3 regions of the Alteromonas sp. P256 genome follow, and region 2 is predicted to be linked to each of the others. Evidence: predicted binding sites of a transcription regulator. Region 2 holds the regulator's gene; each other region holds the start of a gene.

Evidence for each region. The regulator FNR, encoded in region 2, switches genes on or off when oxygen is low (the NO sensors DNR and NnrR bind a similar motif). The targets are predictions, from matches to a motif close to TTGATCTAGATCAA.
Region 1: V7R39_RS13320 (PRC-barrel domain-containing protein) is a predicted target of FNR. The motif match lies at 1,201-1,214, and genes of this name have one in related genera.
Region 3: V7R39_RS11745 (cytochrome ubiquinol oxidase subunit I) is a predicted target of FNR. The motif match lies at 1,629-1,642, and genes of this name have one in related genera.

Annotation. Positions count from the first base shown of each region.
Region 1 covers NZ_JAZETM010000008.1:174,223-177,504, reverse strand. Annotated here, with positions in the region: gene V7R39_RS13335 (LysR family transcriptional regulator) at 1-91, opposite strand, end outside; gene V7R39_RS13330 (hypothetical protein) at 218-388, opposite strand; gene maoP (DUF413 domain-containing protein) at 788-1,141, shown strand; gene V7R39_RS13320 (PRC-barrel domain-containing protein) at 1,349-2,092, shown strand; gene V7R39_RS13315 (metalloregulator ArsR/SmtB family transcription factor) at 2,168-2,479, opposite strand; gene V7R39_RS13310 (rhodanese-like domain-containing protein) at 2,654-3,004, shown strand; gene V7R39_RS13305 (LysR family transcriptional regulator) at 3,059-3,282, shown strand, end outside.
Region 2 covers NZ_JAZETM010000003.1:367,804-371,085, forward strand. Annotated here, with positions in the region: gene ttcA (tRNA 2-thiocytidine(32) synthetase TtcA) at 1-301, opposite strand, end outside; gene uspE (universal stress protein UspE) at 481-1,404, opposite strand; gene fnr (fumarate/nitrate reduction transcriptional regulator Fnr) at 1,522-2,262, opposite strand; gene V7R39_RS07335 (sulfite exporter TauE/SafE family protein) at 2,310-2,969, opposite strand; gene ccoS (cbb3-type cytochrome oxidase assembly protein CcoS) at 2,956-3,171, opposite strand; gene V7R39_RS07345 (heavy metal translocating P-type ATPase) at 3,173-3,282, opposite strand, start outside.
Region 3 covers NZ_JAZETM010000006.1:252,585-255,866, forward strand. Annotated here, with positions in the region: gene V7R39_RS11735 (sigma-54 interaction domain-containing protein) at 1-673, opposite strand, end outside; gene V7R39_RS11740 (Tll0287-like domain-containing protein) at 885-1,550, shown strand; gene V7R39_RS11745 (cytochrome ubiquinol oxidase subunit I) at 1,808-3,282, shown strand, end outside.

The DNA of each region.
Region 1 (3,282 bases), on a different contig from region 2:
CAGACTGAGTAAGGTAGAGGTTTTCGGCAGCTTTGCCAAAATGGCGTGTTTTAGTCACCTCAATAAAAGTGGTGAGGAAGCGAATATCCATGCTTGCAGTACAACCAGCGTAATGTAAAACCAAATTAGGCTAAATGATACGTCAATTGGGGCGAAAAGCACAGTATCGCGCTACCAATTGATAGCGCGATACTATCTATTTAAATGATGAAGGAGATCAGTGTTGTGTTTCGTCGTGCGAACGGCGCTGCTTATTGCGTCGCAACATGGCGCGCTTTTGCATAGCCTTTACGCTTTTCTCTCTTAAAGTATTGGGCTTTTTAGAATGAAACTCACCTTCGTCTGCCGCATTCCATTCATCACTTTGAAAACGATAGTCTTTGCTCATTAGTGTCTCTAGGTTGTAATCACCCTACGATTATTGCCGCGGAGATTTTAATTGGAAACGAAATTTTATTATCGTAGCGATAATAAATATTGCTTCTTAAAATGTCGGCTTAACGCCATGCCAAATTGTTCAACATTTTGCGTAGTGCCTAGCATTAAAACTGGTAAAAAACCCGATCAGAAAATCAATTTAATATTTAAAATTCAGATATTTAAAAACAATAAAGCCAATTTTTTTACACCCGGCTTTTGCAAAGCGAAACTTACATTATCGGCAGTTTTTTAATTTTCACATAAGCATCACTTTTTTTTATTGATAAGAAAAAAATCTTTTGCTTTATCTCAGCAAAAACATGTTTTAAAAGTGCGCTGTGGAATTAACTACGTTGGAACTATTATCATGAGCACAGCGATTCGTCCTTCAAGCAAACCCTTTGTAGATCGTCGAAATTTTCCTTATGGCTTTAAAAAATCGGGAGATTTTAGTATTGCCGAGGCAAATATTCTCACCACCTACGGCAGCACTCTGCTTGGCCTAGAAAGCGGTGACTTGAAACCTGAAACAACAGACGAAAAACATTTTGTTAAGTTTATCAACGGTAAAGTTCAAGCATCCAGTAGTATCGAAAAAGCGTGGGCGAAGTATGTTCAGCTAGCAAGAGGAAGAAAGCAATTTTTCACGTTGCATAGTAGTGCCAGTAATCAAGCGGATTACGATGATTCCTACTCTGACGACGAGTTCGATGTAGCGTAAACCTCAACATAACGTATTAAAATAGCTCGCAAATTTGCGGGCTTTTTCGTTTGGGTAAAATGATCTCAATCAAGAAGTCAGCAGAACAAATGACAAACATGATGTTTTATAGATAGAAGTGACTACACTTTTTATAGAGAAAATAATGCATGCTTAGCGTAACGGTAGCCTATTTTTTCTTATCAGCCGAGCAAAGGAGGCGCAAAGATGATTATAAGTTCAAAACAACTCACCCAATATTCTATACATGCCACAGATGACAAAATTGGCGGCATAAAAGATATCCTCTTTGACGATGAAACCTATACAACGCGCTACTTAGTAGCAGATACTAACACCTGGTTACCGTTAAGTAGAAAGGTAGTGATATCTCCGGTATCAGTTTCTCAGGTTGATGTTGAGGAGGAAAGCGTACACGTAGACATGACCGTCGACACCCTTAAAAACAGTCCATCTATTGACGAACACAAACCGGTTTCTCGAGAATATGAGGAACATTTATTCAAATACTTTGGCTATGGCTATTACTGGATTGGTCCCGGAGCGTGGGGGGAATATGCACACCCTAACGAATTAGTCACTTCGCCAACCGATCAAGAGGCAGAGAGCGCCCTTCCATCAAATTCAACTAATCATTTACGCGCATGCGGCGAAATAGATGGTTATGAAGTTGCGACTACCGACGACAAGGTAGGTCACATTAGCGATTTTCTGATAGATACGAAAACATGGCAATTGGTTATGCTAGTGGTGGATACCAACAACTGGCTGCCAGGCGGCAAACATTTGGCATTGTTACCTAGCGATATCAAAGAAATTGACTGGGCGGCACACCATGTGGCGGTAAACTTAAGTCATGACGATTTAGTACAACGTCCTGAAGTGGATAATGACAAGTTAGGTGATGGGCATTACATTGCTGCACTTATCGCACAGATTGCTGAGACTTAATGCGGGGATAAAAAACTGCGTCCGCCTATTAGCGGACGCAGCGTGGGCTTACAGCAAAATTGACTCGCGTTAATTCTATTCACAGAAAAATTCATACATAAGCGCAATTAAGCGCTTCACTCTTTCGTCAGACAATCGATAGAAGATAGTTTGACCTTCCCTTCTCGTTGCCACCATATTGGACTCGCGTAATAATGCCAAGTGCTGCGATATGACAGGCTGTGAAACGCTAACAACCTGCAACAGCGCAGAAACAGATTTCTCTTGTTTAAGGAGAGAACAAAGGATCATGAGTCTTGTCTTGTTCGCAAATTGCTTGAGAAAAAACTCTGCTTCAGCAGAATGTTCCATCATCTCGCTTGGGCTCAACACAACATCCTCAGACATAAGGGCTTCCTAATGACATTAACTTTACTAACGAATTTACCGCTTTATCATACTAAAGTATAAGCCTTTCTGATAAAACAGTTAAAATAGACGGTTAAACCGCTATATTATCTTGTTTTAAAGAAATCATAGCTATACATTAGTTTATACTTATATTATTTTTTGGACATTAAAATGCTGATTGATGTAAAAACTCGTTTAGAAAAAATTGATGTGAATATTCGAATTGTCTCGGCAAAAGAGGCAGCAGACGAAATGGAAACTAACCAAGGTCTGTTAGTTGATGTAAGGGAGCCAGCGGAAGTGGCGGAGAACCATGTTGACGCCTCACTTCACATTCCCCGAGGCATCTTAGAAATGAAAATGCTAGAGCTCGAAAAAGATTCATCAAAACCTATTTACCTGCATTGCGCATCAGGGGCAAGAGCTAAGCTTTCTGCTGAACAACTCATTAAAATGGGCTATGAAAACGTATCCGTTATTACCTGTTCTTTAGCTACTATCAAACAAGTTCACCGCACATAAATGCTAGGAACTGTATATACTCGAGTTAATTGTTTATATGAGAGCGGTTGAAGTATGCTGAAGTCGACATTAGAGCAGTGGAGAATGTTTAAAGCCGTGGTGGATGCCGGCGGCTTTAATCAAGCCTCTTTGGTGGTACATAAAAGCCAATCAAGTGTCCATCATGCTGTTCAAAAGCTAGAAAATGCCATAGGCGTTGTGTTATTTGAAAACAGCGGTCGCAAAGTCAAACTCTCTCCTCAGGGAGAGTTAATGTACCGCAGAGCCGCATTTCTTCT
Region 2 (3,282 bases):
ATTCAGGAAGAATATGCTCTGGAAAGCCAGGTTGTTTTTGGTCTAGGTTCACGGCCACAATATCAAAGTGAATAGGGGCGGCGCGCTTCAAAAACAGAAGAATATCAAGCATGGTATAACTGTCTTTACCGCCTGAAAGACATACCATCACTTTGTCATTCTCTTCAATCATGCCAAAGTCGGCTATGGCTTTTCCCACATTGCGACGAAGACGCTTTTGCAGTTTATTGAAATGGTGTTTTTGCTTACTTTGCGCTGCAGCAGAGGACGACGATTCAGCGCCGTTTGTGCCTAAACTCATAATTAACTAACTTGGTTTGTGTAAAAGCCGCTATTATACAATAAAGCGGCTTTTGTTAACTATGCTTGTGTACGTTAAATATCTACGCATACAGTTTCACTACGCCCTGTTACGTACCGTCGCCATTTTTTAGCGTTTTCTTAGCGTAAATAGAGGGCACCTTGAGGCCCTTGTGAGCGCTACACGGTATAGGGCGACACAAATCCGTTAGGCTTTATGGCTAAAACATCGCAATTTAGCGCATCAATAACATGTTCTGCGGTATTGCCAATCAGCGCGGCCGATATGCCAACCCGTCCAACGGTGCCAATGATCACCAACTCAGCATCTATCTCTTTAGCAACTTGAGGGATAACACGTTCAGGTAACCCTTCTTTCACAATACATTTGTTAGGGGCTATACCGTGCTTAGCTGCATGGGCATCCATTTCATCAAGGTGATGATTTTTGACTGCGCTGTGGTATTTTTCTGAATCAAACTCGGGAACCTCTATGGCAATGTTGAGAGGAGTGGCGGGGTAGCTATTGACCAAATTAACATGGCCTTTTAACAGCCGAGCATACTCATTGGCTATGTTGGTTATTTTGTCATTCAGGGCTTCGTGTTCTTCATCTTCGCTGCCCACGTTCACCGCCGCAATTATCTCACCATTTTTAGGCCAGTCATGGTCTTTTACTAACAACACTGGGCGAGGGCATTTTCTCATGAGATGCCAGTCGGTTGGCGTGAATATAACAGAGGCTAGGTCATCGTGATTTTTTGTTGCTTTGACGACTAAGTCTATTTGGTTGTTCAGCGCGTAGTAAATGATGGATTCGTACGCTTTACTGTTCCACTCAACAACGATGTCGATATTGGAAAAACCTTGCTCTTTGAGCTGCTGTGACAGCCGCTTAGATTGGTCTTTAGTCACAGCATCGCGCATGGTATCGCGCTCATCAACGCTTAGCATGGTGGTCATATCGTAAGAAAGGTCGTATACAACCATTAGCGCAGTAACCGTTGCACCTGTTTTTCTGGCAACTTCTAGTGCGCGGCTTAACGCAGGTTGGTTGTCGCGCTCTGCATCGAGAACCGCTAAAATGTGATTACACTCAATCATAACTTCTCCTTCCTATGAAGCTTCTCATTAAGTGTAATAGACAATAGGGAAAATGTGGCTTGTTTTAGATCAAAAATTTAACATATTCATCTTTGCCTTTTACGAAAACAACACGCACTACCCATTGCAAACAATGCTCGGCCCTTTAAGCGCGGAGACTTTGCCGTCGATAGCATCAAAATCGAGTATGGTGATCAGTTTGCCATCCACTTTAATTAGCCCTTCTTTTTGAAAACGACTCAGTAACCGACTAATAGTCTCAATAGTCAGGCCTAAGTAATTCCCAATTTCGTTGCGGGTCATGGTTAAGTGAAATTCTCTGTGAGAGAAACCACGCTCTTCAAAACGCTGAGACAAGTGAGATATAAAATAAAGCAGACGTTCTTCGGCAGTGCGTTTATTGAGCAACATAATCATATCGTGGTCTTGCTTTATTTCAGCACTCATAAAACTCATGATTTGATGGCGAAGCTTCGGAAACTGAACAGACATTTCATCAAGGGTGTCGTAGGGAAGCTCACAAACCATGGCCGTTTCGAGCGCCTGGGTGTAGCTTTGATGTCTACTTTCGCGAAGCGCATCGAAACCCACAATATCACCAGGGAAATGAAAACCGGTTATTTGTTCTTCACCATCTGAGTTAGTCACAAATGATTTAAACGATCCGGTTCTTACTGCAAATAATGACGTAAACGTGTCGCCGTTATTAATTAATGTGTCACCTTTGTGCAGCGGCTTTTTGCGTTCGATAATATCATCGAGAGATTCAATCTCGGTTTTATTCAATGCCACAGGTAAACACAAGTGACTGAAGCTGCAGTTTTGGCAGTGGATAGAGAAACCGCTTCCTTTGCTCATAATTTCTATTCTCTTAAAGTTCACACCCCTAAATGGTACAACATCATTTAGGATAATGCGCTATAAATAAGATAAGCCGCATATAAGGCCATGGCAATGGCAATGTATTGTCGAACAGCACTATGCTTAAACCCCTGAATAATATACTGGCTACCGGTGCTTACAGCAAGCAAGGTTGGAAGTGTACCCAGCCCAAAACACAACATGATACCAGCGCCTTGAATCGCTGAGCCTGCCGCGAGAGACCAGGTTAAAGTGGAATAAACTAGGCCACACGGTAACCAGCCCCAAATAAACCCATAGGGTATGGCACTAAAAGGGGTTTTAAAGGGGAGAAATCGTTTTGAAACCGGCTGGATATAGCGAAATAGATGTTTGCCCACACTCTCAAGCGCAGTAAGCCCTGTCCACCATTTTCCTAAATAGCATGCCAATAAAAATACCATAACGGCACTTAAAATGGACAACGCATAGCTGGCCACGGGTACAAAGTCGGAAGCCATTTTGCCTAAGGCTCCGGTGATTGCGCCTGCGAGGGTGTAGCTGATAATACGACCAATGTTGTATGCAAGAGTGAAGGGAAGTGCAGGTTTATCTTTTGGCGTTACCATTCTAAGCGCCGATACAATGCCACCGCACATTCCAACGCAGTGTACTCCGCCGGCTAAGCCAATCAAAAATGCAGAAAAGTAATTAATCTGATCCATGCTTATCTTGTTCTTGCTGAAGCTTTTTGCGTTGTTCGGCCAGCTTCTTTTCTTCAGGCGGTAAGTCGTCATCAAACAAAATGCTGTAACCTTGTCGGTTTAAGTCTTCAAACTGATTTGATTTAACAGCCCAAAAAAAGATAACGATCGCAAGAGCAACAATGATAATCGCAATGGGTATTAAGACATAAATAATGCTCATGTTATTTGCTCAATAATCGTGTTGAATTTGTAACCACAATGATACTGCTTAACGACATTCCTACAACAGCCATCCAGGGGGAAAGTAAACCCGAAACGGCAAAGGGTAGAA
Region 3 (3,282 bases), on a different contig from region 2:
CGTCACCAATTTCATCAAAAAACAATGTGCCGCCCTCAGCGGCTTCAACCAGCCCCTTTTTACTTGAAGACGCACCAGTGAAAGCGCCTTTTTCGTAACCAAAGAGCTCGCTTTCAAATAACGCATCAGACAGCCCTGTGCATTCAATCACAACAAAAGGCTTGTTGGCACGGTAACTTGCAGAGTGCAAAGCTTGTGATACAAGCTCTTTTCCCGTTCCGGTTTCACCTTGTAAAAGTACACAAATATCTGATTTTGCCGCACGGTTAATTTTGTTCAGCATGGCTTTAAACGCGTCAGACTCACCAATCATTTTACCGGGGGACGGGCTATTCGACGCAAATGTCAGCTTATCCAATATTTCCAGGTAGCCTAATAGTTCCCCCGCGCTACCGAATATTGGCCGCATGAGGATGTCGCAATAGCTTTGGCCTTCATTGGTGGCGTGAATGTGCACCGCATTCGCGGCCCTGCCTGTTTTTTTACTTTCCTGCATTGGACAGGTTTCACCGCATTCATTACATGGTTTGTTGTTTCGATGAGACACGTGATAGCAAGTGCTGAAACCTAATTTTATATCAACGGGATAGGTGTCCCGATACGGTTTATTAACGGCTTCAATAACGTAGTTAGGGCTAATAAAAATAGCAGGCTTATCAATGGCGTTAATCATGGCTTGAATAATAGAGATATTCATATCGCACTCACAAAGTACATTAGCTAATCCTAATTTATTATTCCAAATACTATCACGTTGGCACGTTGCTTGTTTATCAAACGCAGAACCTTTGCTGTTAAGGCAGCCTTTTCACCGCTGGAATACGTTGAAATAGTGCGAAAACACTGAGGAATTTAACAAACACTCAACACCTAAGGTTGGCAAGATGAATCCCTACTCATTTGACAATATCGCGACAAGTATAAGTACTAGCAAAAAAACGTCTCTGCGCAAAGCGCTTGTGATCATCAGTGCCTTCGCTTGCACTACGGTCATACTGGCCTCAGGGACGGCAAATGCAACACAGAAACCGGCTTCACCAGACCATTTAGAAGGCATTCGCATGGAAGCCAGAGGTCATGCAAAAGCCCTCGGAGGCGAGCTGAAAGCAAGGCTGCAGCAAGCAATTAAACGCGGTGGCTTAGAGGCCGGCGTAGCAGAGTGTAAACTGGTGGCAGAGCCCATAGCAAAGTCGTTAAGTAACGAGGGTTGGACAGTAGGTAGAACCGCATTAAAAGTACGAAATCCTAACAATACCGCAGATGACTGGGAACAAACCCAACTAGCTCACTTTGCTGAGCAGCTATCACAAAAACTGCCAGGCCCTTTAGAAGCAATGCATGTGGATGAGCAGACAGGAGAAGTGCGATATATGAAGGCTATTCAAACTGGCCAAGTATGCACAGCGTGCCATGGCAATAATATCGCGCCCGACGTTTACCGTACCATCAAAGACGCATACCCCAACGACGAGGCCACCGGATTTGATGTTGGAAGTTTAAGAGGTGCCTTTTCTCTTACCTATTTGCCACCCAAGCCACAAGCAGAATAGTTGCCCGCATTCATGCTCATGTTGTGTCAGATTTGTCATTTAACTGTCAAATTTGGCACTTTTGATCTCGTCAGTCACTTGCGTTAGATCAAAACCCTTCCTTTTCCTCCATGCAATAATTTTTATCACGGTATATCAGTTTGCTCGTTGCTTTTACAGCAGGTGAGATTTGCTGCTAGCTGTTAAATGCATTAAGCCAATTATTTTAACCAATGCCAGGTGCGAGCTGCGCACCTAAGATACGAGGGAGATGACCCATGAGCGATACGTTAATAGAACTATCGCGGTGGCAATTTGCGTTAACCGCAATGTTCCACTTTATATTTGTACCCCTAACCTTGGGGCTTAGCTTTTTGCTTGCCATTATGGAGTCGGTCTATGTCATGACCGGTAAAGAAATATACAAACAAATGACTCAGTTTTGGGGCAAGTTGTTTGGTATTAATTTCGCTATTGGCGTGGCGACAGGCCTTACCATGGAATTTCAGTTTGGAATGAATTGGTCATATTATTCTCATTACGTGGGTGATATTTTTGGTGCTCCCCTTGCCATCGAAGGATTAATGGCGTTTTTTCTAGAGTCGACTTTTGTAGGTCTCTTTTTCTTTGGTTGGGACAAAATGTCTAAGGTGAAACACCTTATGGCAACGTGGCTGGTAGCCATTGGCTCAAATTTCTCTGCACTGTGGATTTTAATTGCTAACGGCTGGATGCAGTACCCAGTAGGCGCAGAGTTTAACTTTGAAGCTATGCGCATGGAAATGACGAGCTTCGCTGAGGTTATTTTCAATCCTGTGGCGCAAGTTAAGTTTGTGCATACGGTTTCAGCAGGATACGTCACCGGCGCAATCTTTGTATTGGCCATCTCTAGTTACTACCTACTCAATCACAAGCATATTGCATTTGCTCGCCGCTCGTTTGCTATTGCCGCCAGCTTTGGCTTAGCAGCAACTCTGTCGGTTATCGTATTAGGTGATGAAAGCGGGTATGAACTTGGCGATGTGCAAAAAGTAAAACTTGCGGCGGTTGAAGCTGAGTATGAGACGCACCCAGCGCCTGCTCCCTTTACTGTATTTGGATTGCCTAACGACGAAAAGCAAGAGACTGAATATGCAATTCAAATCCCGTGGGCTATGGGCATTATTGCCACTCGCTCTCTCACCGAAGAAGTCACAGGGATAAAAGATCTCAAAGAACAGAATCGAGCGCGCATTTTAGAGGGCATCAAAGCTTATGAATTGCTTGATAGCGTGCGAAGCGGCACGGCAACGGAGCAAGAACTCGCCACGTTTGAAACGCACAAAGACAGTTTAGGCTATGCCATGCTGTTAGAGCCTTACGCTAACGATGTAACCAATCCGTCTGACTTAGCGTTGCAACAAGCTGTGGACTACAGTATTCCGCCTGTCGCTCCGCTGTTCTGGAGTTTCCGGTTAATGGTGGCGTCTGGTTTTATCATGTTAGCGCTGTTTATCTGTGCCTTTTACTACAGCACGAAACACCGAATTACTCAGCCCCGCTGGCTGTTGAAAGCGTCTTTGTTTAGCTTGCCTCTACCTTGGGTAGCCAGTGAAGCAGGGTGGTTTGTGGCCGAATATGGACGTCAGCCATGGTCAATTGCAGAAATATTACCCGTGCATGCCTCTGTATCTAATCTTGCTGTCAGTGATGTTGTGACCACTATGGTTGCCTACACCGCGTTTTATACTGTCATGTTTATCATCGCTTTTTA